Regions from separate parts of the Bacillus sp. MT94 genome, predicted to be linked through region 1. Evidence: riboswitches for the same ligand, from Rfam matches in the RefSeq annotation. Region 1 holds a riboswitch; each other region holds the start of a gene.
What was found. Region 1 has a riboswitch for thiamine pyrophosphate ahead of tenA (thiaminase II). Riboswitches for the same ligand answer to the same signal wherever they lie in the genome.
Positions count from the first base shown of each region.

Region 1 (7,884 bases):
AATAGTTTTCCAAATTTCTGGAATTACCCATTTAATATCTGCTGCTGTTTCAAGATATGTTTGGAAATAGCTGATTGTAAAATTAATTATCCCTAAAAATACAAACAACGATAAACCAAATCGAATTAATTTCTTATTTGTAAACATATAACACCTCTCAAAATTTATTGGATATTCCTGCTTTTGCTTCTTTATATTTCCATATCTTTATATCTAATTTTAACACATAAAGAACTCAAAAAAATACGATATGCATATTTGCATATCGTATTAACAACACTCCATGATAATTTAGAAATTCCTGCAAAGAAAAAACAACTCCGTTACAGCTAACAGCTCGGGTTTCTTTTCTTATTTAACTTCATACCACCAACATTTACGTTCTTTGATTGTAAAATAAATGTGACAGAAGTTTATCCAGTTAATGCGTAGACAAGTAAATGAGCTAAATTATCGATATTTTATTTCGCCATATCCGTAGCACTAATGACTTTGCGCAAATTTGACAAGAAAAAATATATAGATAGGTATGATCCATACCTATCTATAACATTATTTCTATTCTTTATCCAATTACGTCTTTTACGTCTGTATCCACTGGCCACTTTTCTAATGTATAAGCCATTTCCCAAAATGAATATTCATATTGACTGCTAATAATAAAATGCTGTTTCATACGTTTGAGGTCTACCTCTGTTACTTTTTCAGCGATAGTATCTAAACGTGTAATTTGTTCTTCAACTAGCGTACGGAACCAATCAGATCCATAAGCAGAAATCCATTCGTTATAAATTGGCTCTTCCGGCTGGCACTCTTTTAAGCGTTCGCCAATTTCATAATACAACCAATAGCAAGGTAAAATTGCTGCAATGATATCTCCTAAATGCCCTTCATACGCAGCACGATACATATGTGAAGTATACGCATATGCAGTTGGCGCAGGAATAAAATTATCTTTTTCTTCTTTTGTTATCCCTAGCTTTTTAGCAAAATTCTCATGTAAAGATAACTCGGCCTCATATGTATTTTGAGCATGATGTGCCATACGAGCTGTCGTCTCTAATTCAAGAGCTTTTGCAGCTCCTAAAGTTTGTACTCTAGCAAAATGACTCAAATAATATGAATCTTGAAGCACATAATAGCGAAAACTAGCTAAATCTAATGTTCCTTCACCAAGTTTTTTTACAAAAGGATGGTTAAAACTCGCTTCCCAAATTGAATCTACTTCTTTACGTAATGATTGTGAAAAAGTCATTTAAATCCCTCCACTAATGTATAAAATATAAGTATTTATCCACAATTATTAAAGCTGTAAAATAAAAAAACTTTCTTTACAGGCGTAAAGAAAGTGAAATTGACAGTATTTATTTACTCATTAAATAGCAACGTCTTTCCCACTTCCCTACGCTGGCATTAACCAGATCAGGTACTAAGAGTCTCAAAATCACATTTGATCTCAGCCTATAAAAGGCCCCCCTAGTGGATAAATATTTTGTTTTTATAATGTATTCATCATAGCATACTTCGTGAAACTGTCAAAAGAATTAGTTATATAATCTCCTTAAAACCCTTCTTCATTTCTAACTTTTAATGATGTTTCAATAATCATATCTAATAGTTTGCTATAACTAATTCCCGCTGCTTCTGCACTTTTGGGCAATAGGCTTGATTGTGTCATCCCTGGTAATGTATTAATTTCCATTACATATGGAATTCCGTCCTTCACCATCATATCAACTCTTGCATAAACACTACATTTTAATGCTTTATAACAAGCCAGTGAAGCTTTATTTACACGTTCATTAATTTCTGCTGGAAGTTCGATAACTTCCTCAACTGTACTAGTATCATCATATTTTGCATTGTAATCAAAAAACTCGGCTGCATGTCGAATTGAAACTATAGGTAACTGTTTTCCATCCAGAATAGAACATGTAATTTCATCACCTTTTATATACTTCTCAATTACTACTTCAGAATCCCATTCGAATACAGTTTCTAGCATTGAGATCAATTCATTTTTATTGTAAACGATTTTCACCCCGACACTCGATCCGCCGGAGTTTGGTTTTACCACTAATGGAAATCCTAACTTATCTAACTCATCAAGATTTAGATCCTCCATTTTTGTAAGTTCAATCCAATCTGGTGTTTCTACACCTTCATAACGTAAAATCTTTTTCGAAATATTTTTATCCATACATATACTACTAGATAACATATTACTTCCGCTATAAGGAATCCCTAAACTCTCCAGTGTTCCTTGAACTGTCCCATCTTCTCCGTATTTTCCGTGTAATGCGAGCAATGCAAAGTCAATGTCTTTCGCTTTTTCAATTAAATCCATTTTTTCATTTAATGTAATTGGGACTATTTCATACTTATTTTTATCTAAATGAGCAATCATTTCATTCCCGGTCATAATTGAAACTTGTTTTTCAGACGATACCCCGCCCATAATAACACCGATTTTCATTTTCTCAACTCCAATTTTCATTTTTTAATGTATCACCAATTATTTTAATTCCCCGAACTATTTCTTCTTCTTTCAAGCGCGAAAACCCTAATCGGAAAGTGTTCGCTCCTTCTCCATCAGAGTAAAAAACATCTCCAGGTGAAAACGTAACGCCTTTCTCATAACACTTTTGTAAAAGTGTGCGGGCGTTCATATGCTCTTCTAGCTCTATAAATAAATGCAGTCCACCATCTCCAGTCATTCTTTTGAAAGGAATGTACTGGTTACATGCCCCGACAGCTAACTCATATTTTTTCTTATAAACAGATCTTGCCTTTTTTAAATATTTTTCAAAATATCCCTCATGTAAATATTGAAACAGAACAGCTTGATCTAGCGTAGATGTGTGAATCGTTCTTGCTCTTTTTACGCTTTCTAAATAATGAATCAGCTCTTTATCTGCAATAATCCACCCTACACGTAAACCAGGGAAAAGTACCTTTGAAAAGCTACTAATATAAATCACATTATTGCCAGCACCAGCAAAAGTTAATAATGGAGCTAAATGTGAACCTGAATAACGTAATTCTTCATTAAATCCGTCCTCTATAATAGGAACGTTGTATTTTGAGAATAACCTCATCAATTCCGTTCTTTTCTCTGAACTCGTAACAATACCGGTTGGATTATGATAAGAAGGAATTAAATAAGCAAAATCAAAATCTTTTTCACGCAAACTTTTTTCAACTTCATTCGTATCAATACCATCCTCATGCATATCAATCCCATGAACTTCAAGTCCATGTAAACGGAAAAGCTTAAGTGCAGCATGGTGAGTTGGATTCTCACAAATGACACGACCGGATTTTTTTGATAAAGAAGAGAGTACAATATCCAATCCTTCTGTAAATCCATTTGTAATTAGAATATCTTTATTCGAAATGTCTACACCTTTCATTTCCATGTAATGAAGTAAATAATTCATTAACGGTCTATATCCCTTTGCATATCCGTAGTTCAATACGATGTCCCCTTCAATGGACATACGAGTAAGAAAAGCTCTTTTGAAATTTTCAACATCAAATAGCTTCTCATCCGGGGCTATACTATTAAAAACAATCATTCCCTTTTCCCAACGAACACCATGTTTCATTAAATCTAATTCGTCCGCTAATGCGGTCACTGTATTAAGTTTATTTTTCCAATCTATTTCAACAGACGAAGTGTTAGATATATCCACCTTCGCAACAAAGTTCCCTTTTCCTTTAACTGCATAAATGAGTCCTTCTTGCTCTAAATCTGCATAAGCAGCGAGTACAGTGTTTCTACTCACACTTAGTAATTCACTTAGTTCCCTTGTTGATGGGATTTTTTGATCCCCGAGCAAATGCCCTTTCATAATCATCTTTTTCAAATAGTCTTTTAATTGAATATAAACGGGACGATCTTTAACAACTTTAAAATCCTTAAACAATTCCTTACCCCCTGCAATCATTTTTGCATATTTATTTCATTCTTAAAAGGTCCACGACATATGTATTTTTTATAAAGGGCGGTACGGTCTTACAAATCTTTTCGATATAAGTTAATTACATCTTTTAAAGCTGCAGCTGCAGCGCCTCGTGGATTAGAAGCCCCACCAATTGTAGTAACTTGTCCCATCGTATCTGTAAAGAATGTAATTCCTTTTTCGGTCCCATTTACATTTGCTAACGGATGATCTTTTTCTATTTCGCACGGTTCAACACTTAAATTCACATTGCCACCCTCATCCTTATATATTGATGCTATTAATTTAATAATTTTATGTTGTTTCTTAGCATTTTGTATTTGCTGTTTTGTAACGTGCTCAATTCCTTTTATATGTATATCAGTAAGTGTTTTCTCTGTTTCCATTAAGCTGTTAGTCAAAAGTAACAATTTACACGCACTATCTGAACCACTTATATCTAATATAGGGTTTGTCTCAGCAATCCCTTTATTTTGTGCTTCTTTCAGCGCTTCTTCAAATGTCATATCTTCCTCATACATTTTCGTAAGAATATAATTAGTTGTTCCATTTAATATTCCTTCTATTTTATCAATACTGCAACCAGCTAAACTAAATTGTCCAATATCTAGTGTCGGTAGTGCAGCGGCTGTTGCACCGCTATATCGAATTCGTACATTTGCGCCTCTTGCTGCTTCATTTATTTCTCTCCAGTTTGTAACGAGCGCACCTTTAGAAATTGCTACTATATCCATCTGTTTCTCAATCGCTTGTTTCATATATTGTTTCCCTGGATTTCCATCTTTAAGATTTGTAACTGTTGATTCTACCAATACAGTACCACTTATGCTAGTTGTTGCACGTTCCTTCGGATGATATTCTAAATATTTTTCAATTGCAGCGGTACCGCCACCATACATTAATAAATGATGAAGTGATAAGCCGTCTTCATTATGTATTGCAATATTTCTCCCTAATACGCCGCTTACAATTAATTGAATCCCATATGTTTCATATATATATGAATATTTTTCATTTAATAATTTTATAAACTCTCTGCCTACTGTTCCGTATCCTGATAATACAACTTGAATTTTCATAATATCCCCCCATATTTTTCTACCAAATCCCTCTTTCAATATAATATAAAGCGCTCTCGAATTCCATCGAGAGCGCTTTATTATTACCTATTTCGGTAAACGTGATAGCTTTTTAGCAATTGTTCTATAAAACTCTTGAATGCTAGAAAAACCTAACGAGTCTGAAACACTTAACCCTACCATGTCGAGATGGTCCCAATTCGCTTTCGTTTCGATATGATTCCATTTTCCAATCTGTAATGACTCATTATTATTTACAGTAACATTAGAAGATGGTGCAATCATGGAATTTGTATTTACTACACCATCATTTTGCCACCAAGAAGTATCAACTAGCGGACGGTTTTCTTCATATCTCGCATAAGAACCTAAGAAAAATGCATTTCCCATTAACACTTTATTCATCGTTATATGAGGCAAATGTAAACCTGTTATAGGTGCTGCTTGTGATGCATGTCCACTATAGGATAAATAATACACATCTGGTTGCGTCTTTACCCAATTATTTAACTCCTTTGCACCATCTGTACTTAAATCCCACTGACTTATATCTTTTGTATTTTTCCAAAGTGAACTATTTAGAATACGATTACTATATTGGAAAAAGGACTCTCCAGCATTCTTCTTTATACCCCATTGATCCAATTTAAAATCATATAATGATAAATTATTGTTTCCTCCAAAGCTTGCAGCTGTAATGAGTAAATCTTTAACGAACGGAAGTAGAAGACTCCCATCCGCAAGTGTTGTACCGTTGTGAGGGGTTGCTAATGTTGTAACACTATGAACATATGATTTTCCGCCTTCAAATAGTGGTGATATTTTGGTGTCTGGGTGATTTTTCACATAATTATTTTCTTCAAAACTACCTTCTTTTAATAGCTGTACTAATGTTCTAATCGTTTGTCCACCCATGCTATGTCCAACTAAATGAACTTTATTTGTTTCAGTCCAATTCGGTGCAAAACCACTATAAGTTCTGCCAAAACGATTATGTCCATGTTTCTTAGCATGTACGGCACCATAGTCTACTGTCCCACCGTTAATTTGTGCATACAATTCACATGCACGATCCCAGTTACTAGAAACAGGTCCAACAGCTGCGGTATGTACCATATAACCATTTCGTTTCAAATCTTCCTGTATATCATGAACACCACCCCAATATTTTACGCCCAGCATTTCTTCCCTACCCCATCCAGCAAATCCATTCACCAATATGATAGGATAATTATTTTGTTGTCTTTCTTCAGCGTATGATATTTTCGCTGCGAATGAACATACGGTCACTAATGCGAAAAAACATATTTTTAAAAATAACTTCCCCATACTTTCTCCCCCTAATAAAACGTTTACATTTTTCTTTTCAAAAAATTAACAGAATAATTTAACAACTTAAACATAATGTAAAGTATTTTATATACGTTGTATATATAGAAAACACATACAAATGTTGATAAATATTAATTCAAGTGAACATTTACTTTTTACAATATAACTTGTAAATCTGTTTATTTGAATTTATAATTAGATATAGTTTCCTCATGTTAAAAAGATTTAAAAACCATAAGAAAACTAATCTCATTGCTTCAAAAAGGAGGAAAAAACATGCAAATCGGATCAAATATTCATACATTATCTCAACCTACTAAAATAACTCCATCTACTCTTGAGCATAATACTATCTCTTCTACTAAACTTGAAAGTAAGAAAGTAAATGATCCTATCAAGTTTGATATTCGTTCATCTGAAAAAGAAATGAAACAGCCTGAGCATAAATTTAATGAATTAGATTTATGGAAGATGTTAAAGGATAAAGGTGTTCCTTTATGGATCATCCTTGAAATGCTACAAAAGGCTCGTAAAGAAAAAGAAGCCCAAAATAATTCAGTTCAAAATTCAAATGCGATTGAGGAAACAAACGAGACTCGATTAAATGAAGTAATGTAAAGCATAATAATTGATTTGTCTATAAACTAAAAAGAGTTCGAAGCTGATAAACTTTCTATCAACCTCGAACTCTTTTTTAAGATTTTTCTCCGATCGTTACAAACTGAACTGATACTTTCTCTTTAAAACCTTCAATTAGCTTTCTTACTTTTACTTTTTCATTAATTAATGTATTATCTGTCGACATTTTAGGTTTTTCATCACCTAACGACTTTTTTAAATGTAGAAGTTGCATATTCGTTTCATTCGCTTTTATTTCTTTATACACACTATTTTTCGCCACAATGATATACCATAGTGCTCCATAGTCACGTTTATTGCCAAGCCAAGCATCACTATCATATGCAACTGGTATCTCTTTTCCTTCTATTTTAATACTTTTAATATTCTTTTCTTCTTCATTTATATATAGTAGTGAGCTTTCTTTTGGAAAATTAGGTAACGTATCTACCAGTTTGGAAAGGGCTCCTTGGTCACGTTTACGAAAAATCTTTGCTTTAATCATCGCTTGTGCAGTAGATTCATTTAATATTAATACCTTTCCTTTTTCAAATTCCCCTGTTTTCACTGGGAAAATTTCATGTTCTTTCGTATTTTCCTTATAACGATTCATAATTGCTCCAGTATGATTCTCATCTCCAATGATTAATACACCGTTAGCTGGAAATAATTCTTCACTTTTAGCACATGCACTTAAACTAATTAAAATTAATATACATAATATGAAAATTGATAATGTTTTTTTCATTACAATTCCTTTCATAACTCATATTGTTTTTTTACATGCTTTTCTGCAATGTTACTTGCTGATGTTCTCTACTGTTCCATAGTTTTATAAAGCTTTTGTAGGTAACGCCAACGAGTGATAAAGAAGTATAAAACTTGTATAC
Region 1 covers NZ_JBXAEZ010000001.1:909,894-917,777, reverse strand. Annotated here, with positions in the region: gene AC1Q51_RS04375 (DUF3937 family protein) at 1-147, opposite strand, end outside; gene tenA (thiaminase II) at 566-1,255, opposite strand; TPP riboswitch at 1,383-1,488, opposite strand; gene AC1Q51_RS04365 (D-alanine--D-alanine ligase) at 1,562-2,476, opposite strand; gene pdxR (MocR-like pyridoxine biosynthesis transcription factor PdxR) at 2,481-3,929, opposite strand; gene AC1Q51_RS04355 (homoserine dehydrogenase) at 4,019-5,044, opposite strand; gene AC1Q51_RS04350 (esterase/lipase family protein) at 5,132-6,373, opposite strand; gene AC1Q51_RS04345 (DUF3914 domain-containing protein) at 6,653-6,994, shown strand; gene AC1Q51_RS04340 (lipoprotein BA_5634 family protein) at 7,071-7,742, opposite strand; gene AC1Q51_RS04335 (ABC transporter permease) at 7,811-7,884, opposite strand, start outside.

Region 2 (7,884 bases), on a different contig from region 1:
GCAACGTATTTTTCCTCCTTGATAAGAAACTTATTATACCGTCCGATTCGTAAAAAATCGGCAATACGGAAAGCATCTATTTTATCGGTCTTATCTTCTTCAAAGAGTTTTTTATACCGATGGATGGCTTTTGGATTTTGTACGACCACTTCCACGTCTAAAGCCCTCAAATCCTTATCTTCCGTTAGGAACATGGAAGGATGGAAACTATAGACGGAAGTAGATTCCATGCCAATGACAATTTTTTTATAGTTGTACAACTGGTGAAAATGGAGAACATCCTCCTTAATGGCGTTGGCACCATTCACATCGTTTGAAAGACAAATTTCTTTCAAAACAGTGTCATGACTGTCAAGAAAACATACATCAAGTTTTTCAGAGCTTACATCAATAGCTACGAATAATCTCAAAGAAAGGACCTCCTTTCTTTGAATAGTATTTGGAATGAGCTTGGATACTGTGGGATCTTCCTAGAGTCCAAAACATAGCCACAACCTCGCGTATGAGTATTCAATGATTGCCTTCATCTAAGCTGCCCTCCCACCACTATGAGAGGTAAGTGAAGGAAACCGATACAGCTTGTGCGTATGCAGTGCATTTTGGTCTGGGTCACAGTCTTTTAACGTGGTCGAACTACAGGAGGAGTAAGCATATTCCCGATGGGTCCATTTCTGCACTTCCATTATCTGGAGAAATCCCCCAGTATCCAAGACTAAATTTTACCCATACATCATTTTTTTGATGTAGCTCTTGAAGATAAAAACTATTTAATTTTCAAGGAACAGTTATTAACTTAAAACTTATTATACGAGGAGGGTGTATCATGAAAAAAATATGCTTTGTATTAATTGTCGACGCTGGTATAAATTATGGTTCAATATTTTCTCTACCATTTTTAAGGAATCAGAATGATTTGAAGGAATATTTTTCTAAGTATTATGATGTTTCAATTAATTATATCAGGGATAAAAACTCAGTTGACTATTTGGTAGTTCCCAAACCGTGTCCAGCTTTTGATAATGAAAATAATCTTCCAATAATTGAAGTACCAGCAATCTTATTTATGGAAAAGAATTTTGAAAAAATAAAGACTTATATAGACAATTATTTTTCTAATAACTCATAAAGAAAATAAAAGTACAGTAAAAAGAAGTCCGATAAAAAACGAGTGGTGTAGAATATTTCTATTAATCATTCGTTTTTTATTATATTTACATATATTTTTTAAAAGAGGATTATAGACGTTCTGAAAAAAATTAATTATAACAAGAACAGTGTTCGTGCTACTATCTACGGTTATTTTTTGTACTAAGTACCCCTTTAACTAACAAGACAACAAAAAATAATTAACGTATTAAGGAAAAATGTTACAATAAATGTAAGAGTTTTTTCTTTGAGTTTTAGCTCTGAATAATAAAGGTAGTTAAATCACTAAATGGAGGAGCAGGTCAATTTTGTTCCTTGTATAGTAAATTGTTACCTATCTCTATTGCAGGTTGTATGGCAGGTAGCAGTTGTAGCGAAATGCAGTAGAGACAAAGGCTCTTTGTCAAACGGGACTGATGAATGTATTTGGCAAGTAAAAAATGGTTCTTTCCGGAGTTGGTTGAAAAGTCTCATTCTCTCCAAAAGTAGAATCTTTGTCCGCAATGTGGAGAATTTGCATCGACCATACATGATTCTTTTAATAAGCTTTAACTTGTTTATGCTCCCTTCGGCAAGACCATTATTATTCTCATAAGTTACCGCATTTCTGACAGCTTCAATATCCCCGGCTAATCCATTCGTAAAGCTCTTAAACTCTTGTATATTAGTATTCTTCATTTTCTCAATACAATGGTCGAAATTCTCAACACTCTTTGTGGTGAAGATGTTTTTAAACTCCCATGTTAAGTCATAAACTATTTTTACAATAGGGTGTTCTTCGTAATTATTGTTGGTATTATGACGTATGTTCAAGCATATTATTTAACGTGGATGATTCCATAAAGAGAAAAAGAAATAACCTTTGCATTTTTCAGATTATCGTGTATGATGGGAAAGTATTGAAAATTAAATCAGTGATAAACTAGGGGTGCCTAACGTATGCGTAGGCTGAGAGAGAAGCGCGTGAACTTCTTAACCCTTTGGACCTGATCTGGCTCGTACCAGCGTAGGGAAGTTAACGGCTTTACATAATGATGTCTTTATGAGCCAGGTCCTTATTTTTTTATGGACCTGGCTCTTTTTATTTTGGCATGCGCTGGCCATATCTCGTCCTTGTCACGAACAGGGGGGCAATAAAATTTATGAAACAATCTGTTTCAGCTGAGCAAATTGAATTGAAATCGAGTTTACCAGGGAGTAAGAAAGTATATGTGGGTGGACCACGAGAAGGCATGAAAGTACCGATGCGTGAGATTAAACAAAGCGAAACAAATGGCGTTCCAAATCCGCCAATTCGTGTGTATGATACGAGCGGACCTTATACGGATCCTGAGTATAAAGTGGAGTTAGAAAAGGGGATTCCAACGCCGCGCCATTCTTGGATTCTGGGGCGTGGTGATGTAGAAGCATACGAAGGGCGTGAAGTGAAACCAGAGGATGACGGTGTGAAAGTGGCTTCGAAACATACACCTGTTTTCCCGCAGATGGATCGCAAGCCACTTAGAGCAAAGCAAGGTGCAAACGTTACGCAAATGCACTATGCACGTAATGGCATTATTACGTCTGAGATGGAGTATGTTGCGATTCGTGAAGGGGTAGAGCCGGAGTTTGTTCGTAAGGAAATCGCAGAAGGCCGCGCTATTTTACCAGCGAATATTAATCATCCAGAAGCTGAACCGATGATCATCGGGCGTAATTTCCATGTGAAGGTAAACGCGAATATCGGAAACTCAGCTGTATCTTCTTCGATTGCAGAAGAAGTAGAGAAGATGACATGGGCAACGCGCTGGGGTGCAGATACGATTATGGATTTATCTACAGGTAAAAATATTCATACGACGCGTGAGTGGATTATTCGTAACGCGCCTGTACCAGTTGGAACTGTACCGATTTATCAAGCGCTGGAAAAAGTAAACGGAATTGCAGAAGATTTAACGTGGGAAGTATATCGTGATACGTTAATTGAGCAGGCGGAGCAAGGCGTTGATTACTTTACAATTCACGCTGGTGTATTGCTTCGTTACATTCCAATCACGGCAAAGCGTACGACAGGTATCGTTTCGCGCGGTGGTTCGATTATGGCGCAGTGGTGTCTATTCCATCATAAAGAAAACTTCCTATATACTCACTTTGAAGAGATTTGTGAAATTATGAAGCAGTACGATGTTTCGTTCTCTCTTGGAGATGGATTACGTCCAGGGTCTATTGCAGATGCAAATGACGAAGCACAGTTTTCTGAGCTTGAAACACTTGGCGAATTAACCAAAATTGCTTGGAAACATGATGTGCAAGTTATGATTGAAGGACCTGGACACGTACCGATGCACTTAATTAAAGAGAATATGGAGAAAGAGCTTGATATTTGTCAGGGCGCGCCGTTTTACACACTTGGGCCGCTAACGACAGATATTGCACCAGGTTATGACCATATTACATCTGCAATTGGAGCTGCTATGATTGGCTGGTTTGGAACAGCGATGCTTTGTTATGTAACGCCGAAAGAACATTTAGGTTTGCCAAACAAAGATGATGTACGCACGGGTGTTATTACGTATAAAATTGCAGCGCATGCGGCTGATCTTGCGAAAGGACATAAAACGGCTCATCAGCGTGATGATGCACTTTCAAAAGCACGCTTCGAATTCCGTTGGCGCGATCAATTTAATTTATCTTTAGATCCTGAACGTGCGATGGAATATCATGATGAAACGTTGCCGGCAGAAGGGGCAAAGACAGCTCACTTCTGTTCAATGTGTGGACCGAAGTTTTGTAGTATGAGAATTTCACATGATATTCGTGAGTATGCAAAAGAAAATGATTTAGAAACGACAGAAGCAATTGAAAAAGGAATGAAAGAGAAAGCAGAAGAATTTAAAGAAGCTGGTAGTCATTTATATCAATAATATGTTACACCTCTTTACTTGATTGATCACACTGTAGTACCTAACTTTATTATAGAAGAAGCCCCATTTGCTAAGACGGTAGCAAATGGGGCTTCTGTTGTTTATAAGGCGAAGAAGAGATGTACCCAGTAGAATAAGAGGAATAGTGTGACGACTGTTGTGAGCGGGATAACGATAAGGGATACACTTAAATAGTCTTTCCATTTTACTTTAATTTTGTTTTGTTTCAGAATATACATCCAAATGAGTGAAGCTAGTGTACCAATTGGTAGTAATAGTGAGCCGATGTCACTACCAATGATGTTTGCAAGATAGATTGTTTTTAATGTGACTGGATCTAGTCCCATTTCTGTTAATGTAATTGTACCAATCATAAGGGCAGGATGGTTATTGAAGACGTTAGAGAGGATGGATACAAGTCCACCCATTGCAAAGCTAGCATAGAGTAGATGCTGATTCACAATTGGCTCGAGCCATTGTACAAGTGCAGCTGTTAATCCTGCGTTGTGGAGTCCGTAAATAATGACGTACATAGAGAAGGCGAAAATTAAAATGTGCCATGGTGTCTTTTTCAAAATGTCGACAGGATTTGTTCGTAAGTAGTACCATCTCCAAATGAGAAGAACGAGTGAACCAAGTACTGCAACGATTTCAATTGGGATGGATAAGAAGGATGCAACGAATAGAAGACAGCGCATAAGGAAGACGAAACCTAATACTTTTAACATGAATCTTGTCCGTTTTTGTTTCGTATCAACAGAATTATTTCCTTTTAGTGGATGGAAGTTTTTCGTGAAGAAAATTTCTTCAATATCATATGAAGAAACAGGCAATTTTTTCGGAAGTTTTTTCTTCAAAACTGTATACATGAGCCATGACATAAATAATAAGCCTAATGTTGCAGGTACAAACATCATAGCAGTATGCATATAAAGAGTCATATTAACGATATTTAATGCGATTAAATTTACGATATTACTTACACCAATTGGTGCACTAGATGCCGTAGCGATTAAAGCACCACTTAATAAATAAGGAATTTGCTGATGAGGTTTTAATTGAAGATTTTTTAGAAGAAGAATTAAAATTGGAGTTGTAATTAAAATACTACCGTCGTTATTGAATAAAAGAGTCATGAGAAAACATAATAATTGAATATACCAGTATAAGCGGCGTCCAGAACCCTTTGCTAAATTTGCTAGTTTCGCTGCGGACCAATGGAAAAAGCCGAAGCTTTCTAATATAACTGCCATGACGATGGTCGCTAATATTGTTATGGAAGCACCGCCAATTTTACTTATAATATCCATGACGTCTGGTTTTGATACAAGTCCAGTAATTATGATGATACCAGCTCCGATTGCTGCTGGCCACGCCTCATTTAAACCTCGAGGCCGCCAAAAGATAACAATCATCGTTAAGAAGAATACAATAATAGTAATCCATATTTCAATGCTCATATTTTGCCTACCTTTCTATTTTCCCTTGAATAGATGTAGCTTGTCTCAAGGTTATATTGGTAGTATATTCAGCAAAAAATAAGAAGAACTAGACGTATAACGAGATGAAGCGAATATGTGTTTTTCATGCTAAAGGACAAGTGTCACTCGTAGTGAAATAACTATTGTGATAGGAGTCTATTAATTGATTGGGCAGTAAGGTAGTAAATGAGATTTATATCAGCGTAACTGAAAATATATCAGCGATTATTGAAATATATCGGCGTAACTCAAAATATATCAGCGATCATTGAAATATATCGGCGCAACTCAAAATATATCAGCGATTTTTAAAATATATCGACTTATCGACAAAACATGACAAAAGGAGCCCATCCCAAAATGCCTTTTGGAACAGACCCCAAGACTATATTATTTTTCCTTCAAAAAAGTACGATCCTTCAAGAATAAATTCCAGAAGAAAATAAATCCTGGTAATAAAATTGCAATCCCAATTGCGTATAGAATGAGCAGTGCATAGAACGTTTCTGTCGTTGTAAAGCTTGTAAATACAGTTACGTCAGGATAAATAATATAAGGTAAATGCGCGACGCCGTAAGCGTAGCTTGCAAATGCATATTGAGCGACGACAGCTAAAACGGCAATGCGAGGATATCCTAGTGTATTGTACTTTTTGTTTGTCCACCAAAGGGACGAGTATCCGATAACGAATAAAACAATAGAAACTGTAAACCACGGGAATTGCTTTATTAATCCTTGCATAAGCCAATGTGTTTCAGGATCCATTACAACGAGGGCGATGATTGCCGTAACGAGCGTTGCAGGACCAAGGATGATGGCATTTCTTCTATAAATTCTATACGTATCTTCTGAACTTTGTTCTCTCGCAAAATCAGCAAGAAAGAGAGAGGAGAGAAATAGTTCAGACGTTATTCCGAAGAGCATATAGCAATAGATAACCGGGCTAGAAAGAAGTTTTCCATACAGGAGTACTTCTTTCCCTTCAGACATTGTAATATAGGCTCCCTCTGTAACGGGTAAAACGGTAATTAATAGTGCTGGAATTAAGAGACCAGTAATACCTGAAATAACCCGAAGAAGGTACTGATATTTCGGCAAGGAGTAAGCAAACACCATAAATGTACTACGTACTGCAACGAGCACTAAAATTAACATAACTGGTACGAACATTACTGTCGCAAGGGTAAAGGCCGCTTTCGGAAAGAAGCCGAGAAATGCGACAACGACGAAGACGAGAAACGTATTTGTTACTTCCCAAGTTGGGGATAAGTACCGATTCGCAAGTTTGGCAGCGAGCGTTGGATGTTTTGCGTATACCATGCCCCAAAAACCAGCGCCAAAATCGATGGACCCTAATATACTGTATACGAAAATAAGGGCCCATAAGATGATGATTGCAATACTTTCCTCATGCATGAGAATCGCCTCCTTGGTGTTGTAAATCATTCTTTAATGGATGTCTTCTAAAGAATGTACGTAGAACAAAGACTGTTAAAATAGCGAGTCCAATATATAAAATGATGAACAAAACAAATAAAGGACCGACGAAATCAGCGCGTGTAGATGCATCGACGGTACGTTGCATACCATAAATTGTCCATGGTTGACGACCGCTACAACTGAAAATCCAGCCGAATTCAATACCGAGCATCATAATTGGTCCGCATGCAGCAGCTCCCCAAAGTAGCCACTTCGGTAGTTCTGTTCCCTTTTTTCGGTAAACGAAGTACCAATATAAGAGCGCAATTGCTGCAACTGCAAAGGTGAACGCAGCGGTGCCGACCATTAAGTTGAATAGTGTATGTGTATAAAATGGTGGCCATGTTTCTTGTGGGAATTCGTTTAGACCTTTTACGACAGTGCTAGGGTCTAGTCCCACTAATAAGCTAAGCATGTTTGGAATTTCAAGTGCATAGTTTAGTTCAAGTGTATTAGGATCCACAACTCCGCCAATGGATAGCGGTGCGTGTGATGTCGTTTCAAATAAAGCTTCAGCAGATGCAAGTTTTTCAGGTGAGTGTTTATGTAAGGCAATCGCTGATTCATGTCCTGAAAGCCACATCGTAGCGCCTGTAATAAATGTAACGACAAGCCCTAATAGTAGCCCTTTTTTATGATAAGCAATTTCACGTGTACTTAAATTTTTCTTCAATAATTTAAATCCAGCGATAGAAGCAATGACAGCCGCACCAGTTGCATAAGCCGTAATAACAACATGGAATGCACTTGTGCCAAAACTTGGATTAAAGAAAGCTTTCCACGGATCAACGTTAAAAACAGATCCATCTGGATTCATTGAAAAGCCTGCTGGTGTATTCATCCATGTATTTGCTGATGTAATAAGCACGGCGGAT
Region 2 covers NZ_JBXAEZ010000004.1:296,167-304,050, reverse strand. Annotated here, with positions in the region: gene AC1Q51_RS16765 (IS110 family RNA-guided transposase) at 1-410, opposite strand, end outside; gene AC1Q51_RS16760 (hypothetical protein) at 824-1,126, shown strand; gene AC1Q51_RS16755 (transposase) at 1,477-1,872, opposite strand; partial or broken gene AC1Q51_RS16750 (L-lactate permease) at 1,918-1,989, shown strand; TPP riboswitch at 2,061-2,176, shown strand; gene thiC (phosphomethylpyrimidine synthase ThiC) at 2,289-4,049, shown strand; gene AC1Q51_RS16740 (arsenic transporter) at 4,151-5,509, opposite strand; gene AC1Q51_RS16735 (cytochrome d ubiquinol oxidase subunit II) at 5,921-6,946, opposite strand; gene cydA (cytochrome ubiquinol oxidase subunit I) at 6,939-7,884, opposite strand, start outside.
Region 2: another riboswitch for thiamine pyrophosphate. It lies ahead of thiC (phosphomethylpyrimidine synthase ThiC); the one in region 1 lies ahead of tenA (thiaminase II).

Region 3 (7,884 bases), on a different contig from region 1:
GATTTATACGTCTGGTTCAACAGGGAATCCAAAGGGAACGATGTTAGCACATAGAGGGGTTGTTAATCTGTACACTTGGATGCAAAAGCAATATGAATTGACAGAAGAGGATGTATTTGCCCAATTTCCTTCTTTTAGTTTCGATGCTTCTGTATGGGAGTCATTTGCTTCTTTATTCTGCGGAGGAAACTTGTATGTATTATTAGAGGAAGAGCGATTGTCTGTAGAAGCATTTGCAAATGCAATCTATAAAGTGAAAGCAACTTCGATCTTGGCATTAGCAACAATTTTTGTTCGACAAGTAGCAACTTATTTAGCAGAAGAAGATATATATAAGCTAGCTTCCCTAAAAAGAATTGCGATTGGCGGTGAAATGTTGCCTGTAGAGGTTATTAAATTGTGGAGAGAAAGGATAGGTACAAATGTTGAAATTCATAATGTATACGGACCGACAGAATGTACTGTAGTGACGACAACCTATAAAATACCTAGTCAGTTAAATGAGGATGTTGCGAGTATTCCCATTGGTAAACCATGTGCTAATTATCAAGTTATGATTTTGGATGAGAATATGAATCTTTGTCCAATTGGTGTACCTGGTGAATTATATATAGATTCAGTAGGATTAGCAAAAGGGTATTTTAATAAGCCTAATAAAACAATTGAAGCTTTTATTCAGAACCCTTTTAATCCTATAGTTAATATATACAAAACAGGTGATATTGTTAAGTTGTTAGAGGATGGAAATATAGAATTTTTACATCGGAAAGATGATCAAGTAAAGATTAGAGGACATCGTATTGAACTAGGAGAAATCCAAAGTAAAATTTCTCAAAATCATAATATAAAAGAAAATGCTGTTTTTGCTAAGAAGAGTAAGGAAGGTAGCCAATATTTAATCGCGTTCTATACAACTTTAAATAAAAAAGAAATACCAGAATTAGTTTATCAGTTACAAGAGCAATTACCAGATTATATGGTGCCATCTAAACTAATTTATATTAATGAATTACCACTTACACCTAATAAAAAGATTGATGTTAAGAAGTTAGCTCAGTTAGAAGAAAAGTATGAACCGGTTCGTCTACAAGAATATGTTGCACCTTCTAATAAAGCAGAGAAACAAATAGCGCGCGCTTGGGCGGAAGTATTAGGAATTTCAAAAGTTGGAGTGCATGATGATTTCTTTACAATTGGTGGACATTCATTAAAAGTATTACGAGTCTTAACATTGTTAAAAGAAGATTTTTCACATTTAACAATTCAAGATTTCTTTAAAGAAAGAACGATATATGGATTAGCTCGAATTGAGCGAGAAGTAAAAGTAGAGAAAGAAGAAGTATTTCGTGAATATAAACTGATTCACGAACCAGATAATATTACGTATGCAAACGTTTTGGAAGAAACCCAGATTTCAAATGTCTTTTTAACAGGAGCTACTGGTTATTTAGGATCACACATATTATATGAATTGTTGAGAGATACATCTGCTACTATTTATTGTTTAGTAAGACCAACCAAAGATGTGCAACAAAGAATTATAGATACATTAACAGGCTACTTTAGTGATATATGTGAAGAATGGTTACAGCGTATACAGGCCGTAGCTGGTGATCTGGGGGAAGAGTATCTTGGGATGAGCGAAGAAGAATTTATGTTCATCAGTTCTAAGATGGATACGATAATTCATTGCGGTGCAGATGTAAGACATTTTGGAGATGTAAAACAATTTGAAAATATAAATGTCCAAGGAACTAGCCGTATGCTAGCATTAGCGGAGAAAGGTGCTACATTCCATTTTATTTCTACAATTGGTATCCCGTTAGAATTAGCGGTAGATCAATGGGATACATACATGAAAACTGGTGATTTTAATTACAGTGTAGACTTAGAGAATGTATATTCAAATAGTAAACTACAAGCGGAAAACATTGTTCGTGAAGCAATGAAAAATGGTTTGCGCGGAAATATTTATCGTGCAGGTAATTTAGCATGTCATTCAGAAACAGGTTCGTTCCAACAAAATATTGAAGGAAACGCATTTTATCGTCTTATTAAAACAATGCTATTAATTGGGAAAGCACCAAATGTGAAGTGGAAAGTTGATTTCACACCAATTGATTTTGCTAGTAAATCAATTGTATCGTATTTAAAAGATTCGCAAATTGTAGGAGAGACGTTACATATTTGTCATCCACATCAAATTGAGTTTGAACAATTTATACAGTTAATTGGAGAGTGTGGATACAATCTTGAAATGGTTCCACTTTCAGAATATGTAAATACCGGACTTGAATTAGCGAAGGAAAATGAAGTAATAGCAGAGTTAATTGCTTCTCAAGTTGCAGGAGATGGAGCGCAGCAATCTGAAATTGTAATGGGTACGCGTAGAACGAATGAATGGATTAAGAAAAAAGAATTGATAGTACCAGCAATCAATAAAGAATTTATACAGCAGTTATTAGCTCATGGTGAAAAAGTTGGATATTTTCCAAAAATAATGAAATGATTATGCATGCTTTTGTTTGTTCAATAAAATAAATCATGCTACAATGAAAACGAATTAAGGACCGGGGAGCCAATTGGCTGAGAGGATGTAAGTAAACATCGACCCTCAACCTGATCTGGATAATGCCAGCGTAGGGAGTTACTTAAAGTGATGTAGCATATGTTATTCTATAATAACTTGCATACAAGGCTTTCCTACGCAGTAGGAAAGCCTTTTCTTATTTTTGAAATCTAATTTTATAAGGGGGATTTTATTATGTCACAACAAGTTACAATGTCATTTTCAGTAGTACCACAAGCGAAAACGAAAGATGTATATTCTGTTGTCGATAAAGCAATTGAAGTTGTGCAACAATCGGGAGTTCGTTATGAAGTAGGGGCAATGGAAACAACTTTGGAAGGAGAATTAGATGTACTTCTTGATGTCGTTAAACGTGCGCAACAAGCTTGCGTCGATGCTGGAGCAGAAGAAGTGATTACTTCTATTAAAATCCATTATCGTCCAAGCACTGGTGTAACGATAGATGAAAAGGTTTGGAAGTACCGTGATGAATATGCAAAACCAGAAGCAATCTAAACTTATTACAACTATTTGGCTTATCCTTCTCATTGCGATATGGGAAGGATCTGTTTCATTATTTAAAATCGAACCGTGGATTTTACCAAAGCCTTCTGCCATTGTTCAAGAATTAATTGGGATGAAAGATTTACTATTACCAAATACGATGCAAACACTGCAGGAAGTTATAATTGGACTATTCTTTGCAATTTTATTGGGGACGAGCATCGCAATTATTATGGACGTTATACCGTTATTTCGTATTTTAATAAATCCATTGCTCGTTATTTCGCAAACAATTCCAATTGTTGTACTTGCACCGCTATTTATTATTTGGTTTGGATATGGGATGTTGCCGAAAGTAATGGTCGTAATACTCGTTTGTTTCTTCCCAATTGCGCTTAGTATTTTAGAAGGTTTTCAAACAGTAGATAAAAACATGTTGAAGCTTTTACAAACAATGAAGGCGACAAAATGGCAAGTTTACCAGAAAGTAAAATTTCCAGCAGTGCTTCCATACTTTTTCTCCGGTTTAAAAATTGCAGTTACATATAGCGTAATGGGGGCAATTATCGGAGAATGGCTCGGTGCAAGTGAAGGATTAGGCGTTATGCTTACGAGGGCTACAAAATCCTTTTTGACTGCCCGAGTATTTGGTGTTGCAGCAATCATCGTTATAGTGACATTATGCCTGTATTTTATCGTAGAGTTTATGGCAAGAATAACAGCACCATGGATATATAGAAAGGACGGCAGAAAATGAAAAAAGGTTTGAAAGTTATGTTAGCTGCCTTAGTAGCGGTAGGTGTGGCTGGATGTAATCCGGCGAAGAAAGAAGAAAGTGCAAGTAAAGATCAAAAAGTAAAAGTAGTATTAGATTGGTTTCCAAATACGAATCATACTGGCTTGTATGTAGCGCAAACGAAAGATTATTACAAAAAGCAAGGATTAGATGTAGAAATTATTCAACCAGGTGACAATGTAACAGCAGAGCAAATGATAGCATCAGGAAAAGCAGACTTCGCAATAAGCGCACAAGAAAATGTAACATTAGCTCGTGTGGAAGGAATTCCTGTTGTATCTGTAGGAGCGATTATTCAGCATAACACTTCAGCGTTTGCATCGCTTAAGAAAGATAATATGACGTCACCGAAAGATTTTGAAGGTAAACGTTATGGCGGCTGGGGAGGACCAGCGGAAGAAGCGACATTAAAGACGATTATGGATAAGCATCAAGCTGATTTTAATAAAGTTGAAAAAATCATCTTAGGACAAACAGATTTCTTTAAATCAATCGGCCGTGATGCAGATTTCGAATGGATTTATTACGGTTGGGATGGTATTGAAGCGAAGCGCCAAGGAAAAGAGTTAAATACGATTATGGTGAAAGACTTAGATCCAGCGCTTGATTTCTATAGTCCTGTTATTATTACGAGTGAAAAACATACGAAGCAAGATAAAGACTTTGTGAAAAAGTTTATGAGTGCAACAACAGAAGGTTATAATTTTGCAATTAAGGAACCGAAAGAAGCTGCTGATATTCTAATTAAAGCTGTTCCAGATGTAAATAAAGATTTAGTTCAAGAAAGCCAGAAATGGTTAAGTACGAAGTATCAAGATGATGCGAAAGCATGGGGAGTACAGAAGGAAGAAATTTGGACGAATTACATGAATTTCTTATATGACAACAAAGTTATTAAAAAGAAAATCGATGTAAAAGATGCTTTTACAAATGAATTCCTTCCAAGTGAAAAATGAGCGGATTACAAATAAAAAATATAGTGAAATCTTTCGACGGAAAGAATGTATTAGAGAATATTAGTGCCTCTATACAAGAGGGAGAGTTTGTTTCTTTTGTAGGACCGAGTGGTTGCGGGAAAAGCACATTATTAAACATGATTGCAAATGTTGAAAAACCAACAAGCGGGAACGTAATGTATAAAGATAAGCAAGTACAAGAGCAAGATGTTGTTAGTTATATGCCACAACAAGATTTATTACTACCGTGGCGATCAGCTTTGCAAAATATCGTTCTTCCGTTAGAAATTGAAGGAAAGCCGAAAAAACAAAGGCTGACAGAAGGAATGGAAGCATTAAAGCAGTTCGAACTAGATGAATATGCAGACCATTATCCAGATGAATTGTCTGGTGGTATGCGTCAAAGAATTAGTTTTCTGCGCACATATTTATGTGAAAAGCCAATTATGCTGCTTGATGAGCCTTTTGGAAAGTTAGATGCATTTACAAAAATGGAAGTACATAGCTGGCTTTTAAACTCTTGGCATCAAGAGAAGCAAACAATCGTTATGGTGACACATGACTTAGATGAGGCAATCTTGCTTTCAGATCGCGTATTTATTTTATCTCAAAGACCAGCGTCAATTGTTGGCGAGGTACAAGTGAAATTACCTAGACCGAGAACGATGGATATGTTAACATCACTCGAATTAAAAAAGGATAAAGAAGAGATTTTAAGTGTGTTAGCTCCTTATATGAAAAAATAGAAAAAGCCTTTTAACAGTTTTTAGTATAATTACTGTTAAGAGGCTTTTTTTAGAATATGAAAAGATGGAGAAGGAACAAAAGGGAAAATAGAGAATAGAATATAACAGAGTAGTTTATACTCTTAATATAACAAATGTTAAAGGAGTGAAAGGATAAAATGACTTTATCAACTGTTCTTCAAATGGTTTTAGCTTGATATGGGAGAAGTCTGCCCATTTTTTAAGATTAAGCTAAATTGAAGACAGCAGGTAAAGAACCTTAATCCTTTTTTACGATAATATGTAATGGGTAAGGTGTATTCACCTTACCCATTTTTATATGCATAATTAAATAAGGCTTCATACTGTTGGTCTCTCTATTTAGCTTATGGACGATAAGTAAAGGAGAGAAAAAAATGAGTATATTAACAGTAGAAAATTTAAGTCATTCGTATGGTGAGAAAACCATCTTATATAATGCGTGCTTTCGATTATTAAAGGGGGAGCATGTTGGGTTAGTAGGGAAAAATGGGATTGGAAAATCAACACTGCTAAGAATTTTAACAGGAGAACTTATACATGATGATGGGAACATTGAATGGTTTCCACATGTGAAGGTTGGATTTTTGCAGCAGCATATAGATTTACCAGAAGGGATAACAATTGAAGGATACTTGCAAAGTGCATTTTCTAACTTGTATGCAATTGAATACGAAATGTTAAAAATTTCAAAAGAGATGACTGAGGCAGTAGAAGTAGAAAAATTGTTAGTAAGGTATGGAGAGTTACAAACTATATTGGAAAACTCTAATTTCTATCAAATTCATACAGAAATTGAAGAAGTAGCAATTGGTTTAGGGCTGTTTGAAATAGGATTGGAAAAGGATGTTTCAAAGTTAAGTGGAGGACAGCGGACAAAGTTATTACTAGGAAAGCTTCTTCTAGAAAAAGCTGATGTTTTATTGCTAGATGAACCAACGAACTATTTAGATACAGCACATATAGAATGGTTACAATCGTACTTGAAGTTGTATGAAAAAGCTTATATTATCATTTCGCATGACGAAGTGTTTTTGAACAATATTACGAATGTCATTTACCATCTAGAAGAACGAAAAGTTAAGCGATATGTAGGGGATTATGAAAAGTTTTTACAAAGTTATCAAGTGCAAAGGAAACAATTACAATCGGCGTATGTGAAACAACAAAAAGAAATTGCTCAGTTAGAAACATTTATTCAAAAAAATAAAATTCGAAAAGCAAAACAGGCAAAAAGTCGAGAGAAAGTATTGGAGAAAATGCGAAGGGTTGAAAAGGTAAATAATGTACCTCAGTCCTGTTTTGCTTTTACTGTTTATAATGAACCAGTAAGTCGTATATTACAGGCTGAGAAACTAAGAGTGGGTTATAGTGAGCCGTTATTTCCAGACTTGAATTTACAAGTGAAAAAAGGAGAAAAGATAGCTATTGTTGGTCAGAATGGTATTGGAAAAACGACAATATTAAAAACGTTATTAGGTCAAATAAAGCCGCTAAGCGGTTCGATTTTTGTTGGGGACCGAGTAAATCCTGCTTATTTTGCACAGGAAGAGTTTGCTTCAGAAATAACACCGTTAGAGAAAGTTTGGGCACAACGACCAGATATGACAAAGAAAGAAGCGCGCCAAGCATTAGCGAAGTGTGGATTAAAAGAAGAACACGTATTAAAACCTATTCGTTTATTAAGCGGTGGAGAGCAAACGAAAGTGCGTTTATGTGAACTTATCGTAACGAAAAGCAATGTTTTAATTTTAGACGAACCGACTAATCATTTGGATGTAGAAACTAAGATGGCTTTACAGGAAGCGTTACAACAATACAAAGGAACGATTTTAATTGTCTCACATGAACCTTCTTTCTATGAATCGTGGATAACAAAAGTATGGAATATAGAAGATTGGAATGCTGAACAATATGAATAAAGAAAAGGCATTAGCTTTTATGAGCTAATGCCTTTTCTTTGTGATTAACATGATTTTCGAGAACTCTTACATGAGAATTGTATGAAGAAGCACTCTTATGGTGCGCTTATAAGCGTGCTTTTTCTTTTGTTATATTTATAATAATACGAAAGCCTTTCCCTAACAGGTGACTATCTTTCTTTATATATATAGATAGTTCAAAACGGAATGAAAATAATTCCTATATGTAAAGGATAATGTGGATATTATAGGAAGACAATAGAAATTAAAGGAAATTCATGTAAAATTCAAATGAACTTCATATAAACTTCATATTAGAAACTAAATATAATTATAATAGGTTATTGTGATATTTTTGATTTTTCATAAAATT
Region 3 covers NZ_JBXAEZ010000008.1:90,979-98,862, reverse strand. Annotated here, with positions in the region: gene AC1Q51_RS24015 (non-ribosomal peptide synthetase family protein) at 1-2,509, shown strand, start outside; TPP riboswitch at 2,562-2,663, shown strand; gene AC1Q51_RS24010 (MTH1187 family thiamine-binding protein) at 2,765-3,085, shown strand; gene AC1Q51_RS24005 (ABC transporter permease) at 3,057-3,830, shown strand; gene AC1Q51_RS24000 (ABC transporter substrate-binding protein) at 3,827-4,825, shown strand; gene AC1Q51_RS23995 (ABC transporter ATP-binding protein) at 4,822-5,571, shown strand; gene AC1Q51_RS23990 (ABC-F family ATP-binding cassette domain-containing protein) at 5,967-7,511, shown strand.
Region 3: another riboswitch for thiamine pyrophosphate. It lies ahead of AC1Q51_RS24010 (MTH1187 family thiamine-binding protein); the one in region 1 lies ahead of tenA (thiaminase II).